2 regions of the Exiguobacterium sp. s64 genome follow, and region 2 is predicted to be linked to the other one. Evidence: a T-box and tRNA genes for the amino acid it is inferred to sense, from the RefSeq annotation. Region 2 holds a T-box; the other holds one or more tRNA genes.

Region 1 (8,824 bases), on a different contig from region 2:
TCCGTCAAATCGTGAAAGCAGCTTACGCAGCTGGCGCGAAACAAGTATATGTCAACTGGAGCGACGAAGAGACGACGAAAGTCCGTTACTTCAACGCCCCGGCGGATGCTTTCAAAGAATACCCGGAATGGCTCAAGGCCCGCTTTGAGCAATTGGCCGAAGAGAAGACGGCGTTCCTATCGATCGTCAGCGACGACCCGGACGCACTGAACGGCGTTGAGTCGTCACGCATCGCGGACTCGAACCGTGCTGCCGGCGTGGCGCTCGCGAAATGGCGCAAATATGTCATGAGCGACAATGTCAGCTGGTCAATCGTTGCTGGCGCTTCGGAAGCATGGGCGAAGAAAGTCTTCCCAGACCGTGAAGACGCCGTACCAGCCCTTTGGAAAGCGATTTTCGAAGCGACGCGCATGGACCAACCGGATGTCGTCGCAGCGTGGGATACGCATGACGCATCGCTCCGTGAACGCGCGACGTTACTCACGAACAAGAAGTACACGAAGCTCCATTACAAAGCACCGGGCACGGAATTGACGATCGGCTTGCCGAAGAAGCACGTCTTCCTTGGCGGCGGCGGTCCGAACATCGACGGTGTCGATTTCATCGCCAACATGCCGACCGAAGAAGTGTTCACGCTCGCCGATAAAGATTCGGTCGAAGGACACGTGTCGAGCACGAAACCGCTCAGCTATAGCGGCAACTTGATCGATGGATTCACGCTCTGGTTCGAAGGCGGGAAAGTCGTGAAGGCGGAAGCGAAACAAGGCCAACAGGCACTCGATGAGTTGTTGAACCTCGATGAAGGGGCGCGTCGTATCGGAGAAGTCGCGCTCGTGCCGGACGACTCACCAATCTCGAACTCGGGTCTCCTTTTCTATAACACGTTGTTCGACGAAAACGCATCGTGTCACTTGGCGCTCGGACGCGCGTACTCGACATGTCTCGAAGGCGGACCGCAAATGTCAGCCGAAGAGCTCGCCGAGAACGGTGCGAACGACTCGATGACACATGTCGACTTCATGATCGGCTCGGCCGAGATGAACATCGACGGCGAACTCGAAGACGGTTCACGCGAAGCCATCATGCGTGACGGCAACTGGGTCATTTAATCAAGCAAGAGACGAATCCCTTTGTGGAATTCGTCTCTTTTTTATGTCAATTCATAGAGGAAGGCGAGGGCGTTCGGTAGCCGACGCCGCCACGCGATTTCATTGTGGACGGCACCGGGCTCGACTTCATAGCGGAAGGCGATCCCTGTTCGCGCGACCGTCTCGACGAGTTTCGCGTTCGTATAGAGGTAATCCTCGGGCGTGATCGGTCCGCTCGTCTCGTTCGTCCCGATGTCCATATAGAGACGCGCCGTCACATCGGCCTGCTTCACATCCCGAATGAGGGAGTCGAGATTGGCCCAAGCGGCTGTCGAGAGCGAGCCGACGCGCCGGATGGACGGATAGGCCGTCATCATATGGAGCGAGATGACCCCGCCCATCGAGCTGCCCATCACGCCGACGTCGTCCGGGTCGGTCGCGTAGCGTTCATCAATCCACGGCTTCAACTCTTGCATGAGCCAGTCGGCGTAAGCACGCCCTTTACCCCCGAGCGTAGGCCGTGTCTTGGCGAGTTCCGGTCCAATCCGCCGGTATAGCATCTCATCCTCATAAAACGAATACTCATCGTAGCGGTCGAGCCAGTCCGGGGCACTCGCGATGGCGACGACCATGAGCGGCAATTGCAAGTCCTCGATGTGGCGGTCGATTGACCAACCTTCGCCGATCGTGGCGGTCTTGCCGTCGAACACGTTTTGACCGTCGTGCATATAGAGGACCGGGATCCGCTCGTCAGCCGACACGAAGTCGGGACGATAGACACGGACGATTCGTTTCCGTCCGCGTGTCGTCTCGGTCGGTAACGTAAAGCTGAATTGCTCAAGCATATAAAGCGCTCCTTTCCCATCAACTGTCTCCATTTTGCCGGGTGGAACCGGGGAATGCAATCCGCGCACTTGACTACCTACCGTTCGTTAGGTAAGGTGGTGAGAGAGAAAGGGGACGATCTGTGATGAATACGAAACAACGAATCGAACTGGCGGCGCGGCGCCGGTTTGCGCTTGAAGGATATGAAGGCTTGTCGCTCGCCTCTCTCGCTGAGGATGTCGGCATCAAAAAGGCGTCGCTATACGCCCATATCGAAGGGAAAGAACAACTGTTCAAGCAAGTCGTCGAGGACATGGGGAACCGTTATGCACACATCTGGCAGGAGGCACGGGACGCTTCCGTTGACGCTGCGCCGCTCGAGCGGATCGAGGCGATCGTCGAGGCGTTGATTCGCTTCTTTGAAGAAGAGGAGACATGGATGCTGACGAAGCGGATGTTGCTCGTCCCACCGCCCGAGTTGCGATCATTCATCGAGACGACGCTCGGTTCGGTCGAGACGGAACTGCAAGCGTTCGAGAAAGAACAGTTTCGATTGGCGATGGAGCAAGGGGCCTTACCCGAACAGTCACTCGAGAACGTGTATGACGCGTACTATTGTTTTCTAGACGGGGCGCTTCTTTCGCTCTTCACGCTTGAGACGAATCGCGTCAAACGGCAACGGGCCGCATTCACGATTTTCAAGAAGGGAGTCGGTTGGACATGAAACAAGATCAACTAGCCTGGGTTTGGCTCGTGCTCGCCGGTCTGCTCGAAATTGTTTGGGCGACGACGATGAAGCTGTCGAACGGGTTCACGGTGCTCGGTCCGAGCGTGATGACGATTCTATTATTGATTGTGAGTTTTGGATTGTTGGCGATGTCGTTCCGCACCTTACCGGCCGGGACGGGGTACGCCGTCTTTACCGGCATCGGAGCCGTCGGAACGGTCATCGTCGGGGCGCTCTTGTTCGACGAGGCGCTCACCGGGATGAAGCTCGTCTTTATCATCACACTTCTGATCGGTGTGGTCGGACTGAAACAAGTGACGGGAGGTGAGTCGGCATGAGTTGGGTATTTTTGATTGGTGCGGGTCTTGCTGAGATGATGGCCGTCTTTTGGATGGGTAAATCAAAAGGCTATCAGATTGTTAAATGGTCGATCTTGTCGGTTGGAACGTTTGCCTTAAGCTTTTATTTGTTGTCGCGTTCGCTCGAGACGCTCCCGCTCGGATTGGCGTATTCGATTTGGGTCGGGATTGGGGCGGCCGGCGGGGTCGTGCTCGGCATGCTGTACTTGAACGAATCCCGGGACCGGTGGCGTATCTTCTTCTTATTGCTTATTATCGGAAGCGTCATCGGATTGAAAGTTGTCGCGTGATCAGGATTAGCTTCGAATAAAAACGGGAATTGAATAGTTCAGACTGTGAACGAAAGGGGCGGGGACGATGAGTCATATCAAACTGCAATCCGAGCGTCTACGACTCGAACCTTACACGATTGCTGATTTTTATTTCGTGAAATCGCTACTCCAAGATCCGCGCGTGATGCGTTTTATTAGCCCGGACGGAAAGCCATATACGGATGAACAGACGATCGAGTGGTTCGAGCGCCAGTTGGCCCGCTATCAGACGGGTCGTCAAACCGGGTTGCTCAAATTGATGTCGCATGAAAATGACGAGCCGATTGGTCATGCCGGCACGTTGCTCCATGAACTCGACGGCACGATTGAACTTGAAGTCGGATATTGGTTGGCGCCGAAGCATTGGCATATGGGCTACGGACGCGAGGCAGCGGCTCGTCTCATGCGTCATGCGTTCGAAGAAGGTGAGAAAGAGATCATTTCCTTGATTCATCCGGATAACGTCCCATCGCAACGAGTCGCGAAAGCGAACGGACTGCATTGGGACCGTGACACTGAATATCAAGGCATGCTCGTCTCAGTATATGCCGGTGATTTAGAGCGGTTATGCCGCCATATGAAACGGGAAGAAATAACGCGTTGAAAAAAAGTAAAAAAGTTTTAAAAAACAGTTGCCAAGGCATTAGTTTCTTGATATATTAATAGTGTCCTTAAGAGAGGACACGACCTGATTCTGTAGCTCAGCTGGGAGAGCGCTACCTTGACAGGGTAGAGGTCGCTGGTTCGAGCCCAGTCAGAATCACTTGGGTGCCAAACCCGATGCGAAACCCATAGGAACGTGGGTTTCCGCGACGCCACTTCTTGCGAGAAGTGGCTTTTTTTTTGTTTTTCTTTCAATTGACAGTCTACATAAACAGTTGGTATATTCCTCTCATTACATACAGAAACGGGGAATATTACAATGGTCTTAACCGGAACAATCGTCAACGCGACGTTGATCGTGATTGGCACATTACTTGGACTTTTATTTCACCGCATCCCCGAACGAATGAAAGAGACGGTCACCGCAGCCATCGGTCTCGCCGTCGTCTTGCTGGGGATTCAAATGGGGATGAAGAGTGAGAACTTTTTAATCGTCATCGGCAGTCTCGTCATCGGGGCGGCGCTCGGTGAATGGTGGAAGCTTGATGAGAAGTTGAACGAGGTCGGCTATCAATTGGAACGCCGACTCGGCGGTAAGAGCAAGTCGAGTATCGCCGAAGGCTTCATCACGGCGACGCTCATCTTCGTCATCGGGGCGATGGCCGTCATCGGCGCACTCGACAGTGGATTGCGCGGGGACCATGATGTCCTCTATACAAAAGGATTGATTGACGGCTTCACGGCACTCGTCCTTAGCTCGACGCTAGGGATTGGGGTCATGTTCTCGGCCGTCCCGGTTCTCTTATACCAAGGAGCAATCGCCTTGCTCGCCATCCAAATCATGAAGTTTATCCCGGAATCGCTCATGGATGACTTTATTTTAGAAATGACAGCGACCGGCGGCGTCATGATCGTCGCGATCGGTTTAAATTTGGTCGGCATCACTCGGATTCGCGTCGCGAATCTATTGCCGGGGATTTTGATGGTCGCGGTCATCGTCTCGATTTTACATATCGTCCAATAAAAAATCCGAGAGACGCGATGCGTTTCTCGGATTTTTTCAATTCTTCGGTTGTTCGACTTCTTCTCTCGCACTTTCGCGAAGGGCAGAAGCCATGACGTCTGCTAAATCGCGCGAGCGAAGCACACCGACACCCCGATCGGTCGGACCGTCCGGCGCGGCCACATCTGCGATCAAGTCGTTCGTCGGCCGTGTCTCATGGAGGAGAAGCTCAGCTGATCCTTTCATCGCTTGGGCGACGATTTGACGGGCCGTCGTTTCGTCAAATCCTGCTTCCGTCAAGACCGGTGTCATCGACCCGACAATCTCGTAAAAGAAAGCGGGGCTGCAACCGGCGGCGGCCATAAAGGCCGACATCGTCTTCGCATCAGTCACAGCTGTACGACCAACACGCTCAAACAAAGCCGTCGCCTTTTCACGGACCGTATCATCGGTCTCGGGTCCGAACCAGAGCCCGGTCATCCCGTTTTGATAAGCCACTGGCGTATTCGGCATCGCGCAGACGGCAGGGAGACCTGACGCCTCTTCAATTTCGCTCGGTTCGATATGAGCCGCTACGGAAACGAGGAGCGGTGTGGTCCACGTCTTCGAGCTTACATATGGAAGCACTCCGTCCGGTTGCATCGCAAGGACGACGATGTCATACGCGTTGACATCCTCTTCGTCGACGATTTGCACGCCCAGCTCAGTGTGAAGTTCTGTAAGACGTGTCCGGTCACTCCGGTTCGTCATCGTGATTTGTTCAGGAGACAGGCCTGAGGCTAACCATCCGCGGACGAGTGACTCGCTCATCGATCCTGCTCCTACCATTAAAATATTCATAATCGTCACCTCTTCATATAGATTCGGTCGTGTACATGTTGCCTATCATAACAAATGATACGTCAAATAGCGCCTCTCGTGCTCAAATTGTAAAACAAAGGAAAAACGTGACACCGTCTTGTCACTGGATTGTCGCAGACGTCACGGATGACAAGTCGAACCGGTCGAGCTATCATGGCAGTAATCAATCAGGAGGCGATGAAACGTGAAACGAGTGTTAGTCCGGGGGATTCAAGGGTATCAACGCTTCATTTCTCCGTGGAAACCACCGACGTGTCGGTTTTATCCGAGTTGTTCGCATTATGGGATCGAGGCGATCGAGAAACATGGTGCACTCAAAGGTGGTTATTTGACGACGCGCCGGCTCATGCGTTGCCAACCGTTCCATTCGGGCGGGCTCGACTACGTGCCGGACGAGTTCGATTGGAAGGCGCCGTTACAACGTGAAAAACCCCCATCTCAGCGAGACGTCTAATCGACGGCTCGCTGTTTTAGATACAGCCCCTCTTTCTCTGACTTGTTTTATCACAATACTTTTGACAATCTTCTAAGTATTCTGAAAAAATAGAGATGTACTCATTACATACGGGGAAAGGGGAATACAACATGGGTCAATCGTTCAGTGAACTCATCGGTACGATCTCAAACTTTGTGTGGGGACCACCGTTATTGATTTTGCTTGTGGGGACAGGCATTTATTTGACGGTACGTCTCGGGGGAATTCAAATCACGAAGTTGCCTTACGCACTGAAGCTCGCATTCTCTAAAAATCAGGACAAGTCATCGAAAGGGGACATCAGTCACTTCCAAGCACTCATGACCGCGCTCGCGGCTACGGTCGGTACGGGGAATATCGTTGGGGTCGCGACGGCCGTCGTGCTCGGTGGGCCAGGCGCGATCGTCTGGATGTGGGTATCCGGTTTCTTCGGAATGGCGACCAAATACGCGGAAGCCGTGCTCGCGGTCAAATATCGGGTCACTGATGAGCGGGGACAAATGGCTGGGGGACCAATGTATTACTTGGAGCGCGGCTTGAAACAGCGCTGGCTCGCTGTCGCCTTCGCGGGGTTCGCTTCCCTCGCGGCGTTCGGGATTGGAAACGGGGTACAGACGAATTCGGTGGCGATGGCGCTCAAGACGACGTTTGACGTGCCGTTGTATGTCTCCGGTATCTTGATTATGATTTTCACAGGTGCGGTCATCTTGGGCGGTGTCAAATCAATCGGTCGCGTCGTCAGTTACTTCGTACCGGTCATGATCGTCTTTTATCTCGGCAGTGGATTATTGATTATGATTATGAACTATACGCTCATTCCAGATGCGATTTCACTCATCTTCAGCAGCACGTTAAGCGCCGAGGCAATTGGTGGAGGAGCGATCGGGGCGGCGATTCGTTACGGGGTGGCCCGCGGCGTCTTCTCGAACGAGGCCGGTCTTGGATCGGCCCCAATCGCGGCGGCGGCGGCCAAGACGGATATGCCAGGGCGTCAGGCACTCGTCTCGATGACGCAAGTGTTCCTCGATACGCTCATCGTCTGTTCGGTCACAGGGATTACGCTCGTCATGGGCGGACAAATCGGGTCGGGGCTCGAAGGGGTCGCGTTGACGACGGCGACGTTTGAGCAATTTTTAGGGCCGGCTGGCGGATATATCGTGACAATCGGCCTCGTCATGTTCGCCTATTCGACGGTGCTCGGATGGTCGTATTATGGAGAACGTTCGATTCACTACTTGTTCGGCCAGAAATCGATTATTCCGTATCGCATCGCCTTCGTCCTCGTGGCCGGACTCGGCGCGATGACGACGAACCTTAACTTGGTCTGGGCCCTTTCCGATGTGTTTAACGGTTTGATGGCCATCCCGAACTTGATTGGTCTGCTGTTCTTGTCGGGTGTTGTGATCGCCGAGACGAAACGGTTCAATCAGCAACTCGAGCTCGAAAATCGAAATCGAAAAGCATCTTAACGAAACACGCCACCGTCTTCAAGGAGACGGTGGCGTGTTTCGTTTGCGGACCTCTTCGAGTCGCGCTTGCTGGAGGTGGTCAAAGACTTTGGTGATGAAGCCGACCATGATGCCGACACCAGTAATGACGTAGCCGATCGTGAACACTTTACCGAGATCGGTCGTCGGGACGAAATCCCCATAGCCGATCGTCGGGAGCGTGACGACGCTGAAATACAAGGCGTCAAGCCAACGCATGTCCTCGAACCGTGAATAAAATAGTGTCCCCGAGATGATGGTCAGAAGGGCGAGACTGAACAACACTTGAAACTCAGCGTCTTTCAGACCGCGCCAGATTCCGCGAAACATGCGACGAAATGTCAAAATAAATGAGAGCATTCGCCCGCCTCCTTTCTTTATAGGTTTGTTCGCTAATAACAGGGGAACATCCTCTATAGAAAAGTTGGAAAGGATGATACATCATGACACGACCGATTCCGAAAGAACAAGGGCTCGACCATAGCTTGGCGTTCCTCCGGGAGGGCTACTTGTATGTCCCGAACCGCAGAAAAAGCTTTCAGTCAAACCTATTCGAAACGCGTTTGCTTGGGGAGCGAGCAATCTGTCTCGGTGGTTCCGAGGCAGCCGCTTTATTTTATGACGCGGACAAATTCGTTCGGCAAGACGCGGCACCGAAGCGGTTGCTGAAGACGTTGTTCGGGGAGGACGGGGTGCAGACGCTGGACGGTGCGGCGCATGCACATCGAAAAAAGATGTTCATGTCGCTCATGTTCCCAGGAAATATCGAGCGCCTGACGAGACTTGTCAGCCGTGAATGGGAACGAGCGCTCGATGCGGCCGAAGACGAAACAATGCTCTATGGTATGGCTCAAGAAGTCCTCATGCGGGCCGTTTGTGAATGGGCCGGGGTCCCGCTCGACGAGCATGAAGTGAAACAGCGGACGGATGAGATGCGGTTGTTGTTCGAATCGGGGACGGCCCTTGGACCAAAGCACATACGTGGACGGGCGGCCCGGTCGTCGGCCGAGTCTTGGGTTCGGAAGATGGTCGAGGAAGTGCGGACGAACCGGTTGCTTCCGAACGAACAGACAGCGCTGTATGAA
Region 2 (8,824 bases):
CGTCTTTTTTGTTTTCAGGGTTACGAGAGCGGGTAATTATCGTATAATTGTCCTAATTACATAAGACAAGAGAATAGAGAACGAGGTGGAAAGATGCAAATCATGTTTCAAAACAAATGGTACCGCTTCTTATTTTGGACGCTGACGATTTTCTTGGTCATCTGGGTCGGGACGGAGATTTCTTTCGTGTTCGAACCGATTCAAGTCATTTTGGCGCTCGTCACGGTACCACTCATCATTGCTGGACTTTTCTATTATTTCTTAGTCGGGATTGTCGACTTCTTAGAAAAACGGATGGACGGCAAACGTCCGCTCGCCGTCGGCATCACGCTCGGCGGACTCGTGCTGATTTTTACGCTCGTCTTCAGCATCCTCGGACCGGTGCTCGCGGAACAGGTGACGTCGCTCGTCAACGCGATGCCGAGTATCGCCAAGGAGTTGCAAGTACAGGCGTTCGCCGTCCGTGACTCGCTCATGCAAAACGAGTTCTTGTCACGCTTTATCGCCGAGAATGACGATATGTTCACCGACTTCACGAATAATGTGACGTCGTATCTCGGAGACGTCTTCGGGAATGTCGCTTCATCGTTCGGTCGTCTTGTCGGTTTCATCACGTCGGCCGTCATTACGATCGTCGTCATCCCGTTCATGCTTTTGTACATGCTCCTTGACGGGAAACGTCTTCCAGACTCGATCGTGAAATTGTTGCCGTCGAGCTACGAGACGGAGACTCGTAAAATCTTGCATGACATGCATACGACGGTTAAAAACTACGTCCATGCCCAGTTGATCGTGGCGTTCTTCGTCGGGATCACGTCGCTCATCGGGCTTTGGATTATTGGACTCGACTACGCCATCTTGCTTGCGCTCTTCATGATGTTGACGAACATTATCCCGTACGTCGGACCGTTCCTCGGTGCGGCCCCGGCTGTCGTCGTCGCTTTCATCCAAGACCCGATCAAAGTGCTCTGGGTCATCGTCGTCATCATCATCGTTCAACAAATCGAATCGAACGTCATCTCGCCGCTCATCCAAGGCAAGTCGCTCAAGGTGCATCCACTGACGATTATCATCGTCTTGCTCGTCGCCGGAAATTTGGCCGGGATTATCGGGATGCTCATCGCGGTGCCGTTCTATGCGGTGGCAAAAGTCGTCGTTCAAAACATCGTCCGGATTTACAAGCTGAGGGAGCGAAAACATTACCTCGAAGCGGAAGAGGAAGATGAGAAACCAGAGAGTCAAATCATCACCGATCCGTCGTCTCTGAAATGATTAAACAAGTAGAAATGGTCTCCATGTCCGTTTCTACTTTTTTCTGTCACAAAAAGTTCTTAAATTATTTCACAAAAATCGAACAGAAGATTATAGTTCCTAAATAAAAATTGTTATAATGTACGGTAGAGATGTGAAAAAGAAGAGACAACCGTCGGTGGATTTTGGATGAGGGGAAGAGGTACATGCATATTGTCGTCGTTGGACTAAATAACAAGACAGCCCCTGTCGCGATTCGGGAGCAGTTCTCGTTTGGGGAGCAAGAAATCGTGGACGCGATGATTGCACTTCGCGAAGAGAAGAGCATATTTGAATCGGTTATTTTGTCGACTTGTAACCGGACGGAGCTATACGTCGTCACAGACCAGCTCCACACCGGACGTTATTATACAAAACGCTTTTTAGCGAACTGGTTTGATTTAGAGATGGACCAATTCACCCCTTATTTATCGATTCGTGAAGGAGAAGAGGCAATTCGCCACTTGTTCCGTGTCACGTCTGGACTCGATTCGATGATCATTGGGGAAACACAAATTTTAGGACAAGTGAAATCAAGCTTCTTCCGCGCCCAAGAGAACGGAACGACGGGAACGGTGTTCAATAAACTGTTCAAAGAGGCCGTGACGCTCGCCAAACGCGCCCATACCGACACACAAATTGGGGAAATGTCGGTATCGGTCAGCTCGGCAGCGGTCACGCTCGCTCAAGGGATGTACAACCGTCTCGATGACAAACAAGTCGTCGTCGTCGGTGCCGGTGAGACGGGCGAGTTGACGACGCTCAACTTGTTCGAGGCCGGTGCGAAACAGATTGCCGTCTTTAACCGGACCGAGAGCAAAGCGAAAGCGGTCGCCGACAAGTTCCAAGGCCGGGCCCACTCGATCCGTGAGATCGCCTGTGGGTTGCTCGACGCCGATATTTTGATCAGTTCGACCGGCGCCAAAGAAGCGGTCATCGGCTATGACGATGTCGCCGCCGCCCAACTGCTTCGCCGTGAACGTCCACTTTTGTTAATCGACATTGCCGTGCCGCGAGATATCGATCCAGCGGTCCGGGCGCTTCCGGGCGTCCATTTGTTCGATGTGGATGACTTGAACGGGATCGTCAACAAAAACTTGGCGGCCCGTCTCGTCGAAGCGGAGAAGATTGAAATCAAAATCGACGAAGCGATTCAAGAGTTCCAAACGTGGCTCGTCACACTCGGTGTCGTCCCGATCATGAACGAGTTGCGCGCCCGCGCCCTCACTGTTCAAGAAGAGACGATGGAAAGCCTCGAGCGTAAGCTTGACCATCTATCGGACCGGGATAAAAAAGTCATCGGCAAACATATGAAGTCGATCATCAACCAGATGCTTCGTGAACCGATCGACTACATCAAAGACGCCGCGGCGCAACCGGATGCGAACACACGTATCAACCAGTTCGTCGAGACGTTCGGCCTTGATGTCGACGTCCCTGACGTCGAGCCGGAAATGGAAGAGACAGAAGCGATGTCAGCGAAAGCACCACTCCGCGCTTTGATGCGCTAATACAAAATCAAAAAAGGCGGCGGATCTCGTCGCCTTTTTCTATGAAGGGGATATGGACTATGCGTAAAATTATCGTCGGCTCACGCCGTTCACAACTTGCGATGACACAGACGAAATGGGTCATCGAGCAATTGAAGAAAGCCGGGGCTCAAAACGAGTTCGAGATCAAGGAAATCGTGACGAAAGGCGACCAAATCGTCGATGTCCAGTTATCGAAAGTCGGCGGCAAAGGGTTGTTCGTCAAAGAGATCCAGCAACAAATGATTGCCGGGGAAATTGATTTCGCCGTCCACAGCATGAAAGACGTGCCGGCCGAGTTGCCGGAAGAGCTCTTTATCAGCTGCATGCCGAAACGCGTTGACGCCCGAGACGTGCTCATCTGCGAGAACGGTTACACGCTCGAGACGCTCCCGGAAGGTGCTGTCATCGGGACGAGCTCACTTCGTCGCGGTGCGCAGATGCTCGCCGCCCGCCCGGACTTCGAGATTCAATGGATCCGCGGCAACATCGACACACGCCTCAAAAAACTTGAGACGGAAAACTTCAACGCCATCTTGCTCGCCAAAGCCGGGCTCGAACGCATGGGTTGGACGGACCGCGTCGACTTCGAAGCGCTTGACGCTGACATGATGGTTCCGGCCGTCGGTCAAGGCGTTCTCGCCATCGAAAGCCGGAAAGACGACGCTGAAGTGACGAACGTCTTGCAACTCCTGCATGACGACGTGACGGCGAAAGTGGCGACGGCGGAGCGGACGTTCCTCAAGGCGATCGAAGGCAGCTGCCACGTTCCGGTCGGCGGTTATGCGACGGTCGACGGGGACGACGTGACACTGACGGGCCTCATCGCCTCGGTCGACGGGAAAGAAGTGCTCCGTGTGACGAAGACGTCGACTGACGCGGTCGCACTCGGGAACGAGGTTGCAGACGATCTTCTTGGACGCGGCGGGCGCGAAATTCTCGCCTCGGTCAATGCGTGACGTCTGGTACACAGGGACAAAACGATTGACCGCTTCGCAGAGAGCCCGACTCGCCGCGAGCGGTCTTTCCGTGCATCACGTCCCGCTCATCGAGACGAGATTGACGCACAGCCAGATACCGATTCACCGGTTCGATTGGCTCGTCGTGACGAGCCAAACGGCGGTACCGGCGCTCCGTGACGTCCCGCGCGACGTCAAAGTCGCGGCCGTCGGGGAAATGACGAAACAAGCACTCGAGGGCGAGGGCTTCACCGTCGCACTCATGCCGAAGACGTTCACGGGCGAGGCGCTGTTCCGCGACCTCGCGGACGTCGTAACAGCAGACGAGGTCGTCTTGTTCGCCCGGGGCGACTTGGCGAACACGGCACATATGACACAACTCGAAAACGTCCACGACTGGGTCGTCTATGAGACGATCGGCCGTGAACTGACAGAGACGGAAGTCGAGGCGCTCAAGAACGTGGACGCGCTCCTCGTCCTCAGCCCGTCCGCCGTCCAGGCGATCACGCCGTACCTTGAACACTTCCACGGGACGTGGTACGCCATCGGTGAAGTGACCGAGCGCGCCGTCCGGGAAGTGTCGACGTTACCGGTCCGAGTGCCTGAGTGTTATACTATGGATGCATTAATACAGTGTATAGGGGAGGATTTTTCATGAACCAGTTTGACCGTCACCGTCGCCTTCGTTCATCGAAGTCGATGCGTGCACTCGTACGTGAAAATCATGTTCGGAAAGAAGATTTAATTTACCCGCTCTTCATCATCGAAGGGACAGACATTAAACGCGAAGTCAGCTCGATGCCGGGCGTCTTCAACTTCTCGCTCGACCGTCTCGAAGACGAAATCAACGAGATTGTCGACCTCGGCATTCAATCGGTGCTCTTGTTCGGCGTGCCGGAACATAAAGACCCGGAAGGTTCGGAAGCGTATCACGACCACGGCATCGTCCAAGAAGCGATCCGCAAAGTAAAAGAGTGGGCGCCACAGCTCACGATCATCGCTGATACGTGCCTCTGTGAATACACGTCGACGGGCCATTGTGGCATCGTGAAGAACGGTGACGTCGATAACGACGCGTCGCTACCGCTTCACGTGCAGACAGCGATCACGCAAGCGCAAGCCGGCGCTGACATCATCGCGCCGAGCTCGATGATGGACGGTTTTGTCGCCGCCATCCGTGAAGGACTCGACCAAAACGGATTCAACCATATCCCGATCATGAGCTACGGCGTCAAATACGCATCGGCGTACTACGGACCGTTCCGTGACGCGGCCCAATCGGCACCTGGCGAAGGCGACCGCAAAGGCTATCAGATGGATCCGGCCAACCGTCGCGAAGCGTTCCGGGAATCTCAATCAGACGTTGAGCAAGGCGCCGACTTCATGATCGTCAAACCGGCGCTCGCATTCATGGACATCATCCGCGACATGCGCGACTCGCTCGATATGCCGATCGTGGCCTATAACGTGAGCGGGGAGTATGCGATGGTCAAAGCGGCTGCTTTGAACGACTGGGTCGATGAGCAACGCATCGTCATGGAGACGATGGTCGGCTTCAAACGGGCCGGTGCGGACCTCATCGTCACGTATTTCGCAAAAGACGTCTGTCGTTATTTGGAAGGAGACTACGCATGACCTACAAACAAACACACTCAGAAGCGGCGTTCGAACAAGCACGTCCGCTCATGCCGGGCGGGGTGAACAGCCCGGTCCGTGCCTATAAATCAGTCGGCATGACGCCAATCTTCGCTGAACGCGGTGAAGGATCACGCGTCTACGACATCGATGGCAACGAATATATCGATTACGTCCTCTCATGGGGACCACTCATCCTCGGACACCGCGACCCTGTCGTCACGAAGGCGATTCAAGAGCAAGCCGAGAAAGGCTGGACGTTCGGGACACCGACCGAGCTCGAGACGAAAATGGCCGAGCTCGTTATCGAGCGCGTCCCATCGATCGAGATGGTGCGCATGGTCAACTCGGGTACGGAAGCGACGATGGCGGCACTCCGCCTCGCACGCGGCTACACGGGCAAGACGAAAATCTTGAAGTTCGAAGGTTGCTACCACGGTCACGGCGACTCGCTCCTCATCAAGGCCGGTTCGGGCGTCGCGACGCTCGGTCTCCCGGACTCACCGGGCGTGCCGAAAGACTTGGCGAGCCAGACGCTCACGGTGCCGTACAACGACTTGAATGCCCTCCGCGTCGCGTTCGAGAAGTTCGGCGACGACATCGCTGGGGTCATCGTCGAACCGGCGGCCGGCAACATGGGCTTCGTGCCACCGCAACCTGGATTCCTTGAAGGACTCCGCGAGATCACGGAACAATACGGCGCGCTCCTCATCTTTGACGAGGTCATGACCGGGTTCCGGGTCGGCTACAACTGTGCCCAAGGTTACTTCGACGTGACGCCGGATTTGACGTGCCTCGGAAAAGTCATCGGCGGCGGCCTTCCGGTCGGTGCCTATGGCGGGAAACGCGAGATCATGGAAAAAATCGCGCCGCAAGGACCGATTTACCAGGCGGGGACGCTCTCGGGGAACCCGCTCGCGATGATCGCCGGCTACACGACGCTGTCGCAACTCAAGCCTGAGCACTACGCCGAGTTCGAACGCAAAGCGGACCGTCTCGCCGAAGGCTACACGAAAGCGGCCGAAAAGTATAACATCCCGCACGACACAAACCGGGCCGGATCGATGTTCGGATTCTTCTTCACGAACGAGAAAGTAACGAACTTCGAGAAGGCGAAGACGGCGAACCTCGACTTGTTCCGCGCTTACTATCAGAAGATGGCGGCGCGCGGCGTGTTCTTGCCACCGTCACAGTTCGAAGGATTGTTCCTCTCGACCGTGCACACGGACGAAGATATCGACTTGACGCTCGCAGCGGTCGACGCGACGTTCAAAGAGCTGCAACAAGAGTTTTCATTGTAATCTTGACGGAAACATCTTCTGTCGCTACAATTGTTTAACAGATACGAACAAAAGCTACGATGAGGAATAGTACGCAATCGACATCCTTTTTCAGAGACGCGGCCACTTGGTGCGAGGCCGCGAAGGATGGTGCGGAAGTCGCCTCGGAGCTGACCTTTTGAACGAAGTAGGAAGGTCCGGTCCATCGACCGTTATTCGATTTTGAGGGCGCCACCTGTTGGCGAACTAAGGTGGTACCGCGGAAGATACGGCTTCTTTCGTCCTTAGCGTTAAGGACGAGAGTAGCCGTTTTTTTGTCCACATTATTAGAGGAGGTTGGGCATATGGCCAACGAGACAAACGAAATCACCATGCCGACGAAGTACGATCCAAGTGCGACGGAAGCGAAATGGTATGACTACTGGTTAGAGAACGACGTATTCAAAGCGGACGAGGACGATTCAAAACAGCCGTACACGATCGTCATCCCGCCACCGAACGTAACGGGGAAACTTCACCTCGGACACGCGTGGGACACGACGCTCCAAGACTTATTGACGCGCCTCAAGCGCATGCAAGGCTATGACGTCCTTTGGCTCCCAGGAATGGATCACGCCGGTATCGCGACGCAAGCGAAAGTCGAACAGAAACTCCGTGAAGACGGCATCATGCGTTACGACCTCGGACGCGAGAAGTTCCTCGAGAAGACGTGGGAATGGAAAGACGAGTACGCGGACACAATCCGTGCCCAGTGGTCAAAACTTGGTCTCGGTCTCGACTACTCACGTGAGCGTTTCACGCTCGACGAAGGACTCTCGAAAGCGGTCCAAGAAGTGTTCGTCCGTCTCTATGAGAAGGGCTTGATTTACCGTGGCGAGTATATCGTCAACTGGGACCCGGCGCAAAAGACAGCCGTCTCGGACATCGAAGTCATCTATCAAGAAGTCGAAGGCGCATTCTACCACATGAAGTATCCGCTCGCTGACGGCTCAGGCCACATCGAGATCGCGACGACGCGTCCAGAGACGATGCTCGGCGATACGGCCGTTGCCGTCAACCCGAAAGATGAGCGTTACGCGCACCTCGTCGGCAAGACGATCATGCTTCCGGTCATGAACCGTGAGATCCCGATCGTTGCCGACGACTACGTCGACATGGAGTTCGGTACAGGTTGCGTCAAGATCACACCGGCGCACGACCCGAACGACTTTGAGATCGGGAACCGCCACGAGCTCCCGCGCATCCTCGTCATGGATGAAGGCGGCAAGATGAACGAGAACGCCGGCAAGTACGAAGGGCTCGACCGCTTCGAATGCCGCAAGCAACTCGTCAAAGACCTAGAAGCAGACGGCACGCTCGTCAAAATCGAGCCGCACACGCACTCGGTCGGTCACTCGGAACGTTCAGGCGCGGTCATCGAGCCTTATCTTTCGAAACAGTGGTTCGTCGACATGGAGCCGCTCGCGAAAGCAGCGCTCGAAGCGCAAGGACATGACGATACGAAAGTCAACTTCGTCCCAGAGCGGTTCGAAGGCACATACCTCCGTTGGATGGAGAACATCCGCGATTGGTGTATCAGCCGTCAACTCTGGTGGGGCCACCGTATCCCGGCGTGGTACCACAATGAGACGGGTGAAGTCTATGTAGGTAAAGAAGCACCGGCGGACAGTGAGAACTGGCACCAAGACGAAGACGTGCTCGACACATGGTTCTCGTCAGCGCTCTGGCCGTTCTCGACGATGGGCTGGCCGGACACGGACTCAGCAGACTTCAAACGTTACTTCCCGACGAGCGCGCTCGTCACGGGTTACGACATCATCTTCTTCTGGGTATCGCGCATGATCTTCCAATCGCTCGAGTTCACTGGGAAGCAGCCGTTCAACGACGTGCTCATCCACGGTCTCATCCGCGACTCGGAAGGCCGCAAAATGTCGAAATCGCTCGGAAACGGCGTCGACCCGATGGAAGTCATCGACCAATACGGCGCGGACTCGCTCCGCTGGTTCCTCCTTACAGGATCGACACCAGGGAACGACCTTCGCTTCTATTGGGAGAAGATCGAATCGACATGGAACTTCGCGAACAAGATTTGGAACGCGAGCCGTTTCGCCCTCATGAACATGGACGGCAT

What was found. The T-box of region 2 lies ahead of KNP64_RS00820 (valine--tRNA ligase). A T-box ahead of a tRNA ligase gene usually reads a tRNA of that ligase, here a tRNA-Val.
Region 1: it encodes a tRNA-Val, which carries the amino acid that the T-box ahead of KNP64_RS00820 (valine--tRNA ligase) is inferred to sense. The anticodon was not compared.

What each region holds. Positions count from the first base shown of each region.
Region 1 is NZ_JACSLH010000006.1:108,815-117,638, reverse strand. It holds gene KNP64_RS10470 (aminopeptidase) at 1-1,109, shown strand, start outside; gene KNP64_RS10465 (alpha/beta hydrolase) at 1,151-1,933, opposite strand; gene KNP64_RS10460 (TetR/AcrR family transcriptional regulator) at 2,059-2,637, shown strand; gene KNP64_RS10455 (DMT family transporter) at 2,634-2,978, shown strand; gene KNP64_RS10450 (DMT family transporter) at 2,975-3,289, shown strand; gene KNP64_RS10445 (GNAT family N-acetyltransferase) at 3,357-3,914, shown strand; tRNA gene KNP64_RS10440 (tRNA-Val) at 4,001-4,073, shown strand; gene KNP64_RS10435 (DUF554 domain-containing protein) at 4,233-4,937, shown strand; gene KNP64_RS10430 (pyrroline-5-carboxylate reductase family protein) at 4,974-5,756, opposite strand; gene yidD (membrane protein insertion efficiency factor YidD) at 5,962-6,231, shown strand; gene KNP64_RS10420 (alanine/glycine:cation symporter family protein) at 6,363-7,721, shown strand; gene KNP64_RS10415 (potassium channel family protein) at 7,740-8,099, opposite strand; gene cypC (CYP152 family fatty-acid peroxygenase CypC) at 8,183-8,824, shown strand, end outside.
Region 2 is NZ_JACSLH010000001.1:152,217-161,040, forward strand. It holds gene KNP64_RS00790 (AI-2E family transporter) at 94-1,272, shown strand; gene hemA (glutamyl-tRNA reductase) at 1,458-2,801, shown strand; gene hemC (hydroxymethylbilane synthase) at 2,861-3,778, shown strand; gene KNP64_RS00805 (uroporphyrinogen-III synthase) at 3,720-4,436, shown strand; gene hemB (porphobilinogen synthase) at 4,433-5,413, shown strand; gene hemL (glutamate-1-semialdehyde 2,1-aminomutase) at 5,410-6,714, shown strand; T-box leader at 6,762-6,982, shown strand; gene KNP64_RS00820 (valine--tRNA ligase) at 7,038-8,824, shown strand, end outside.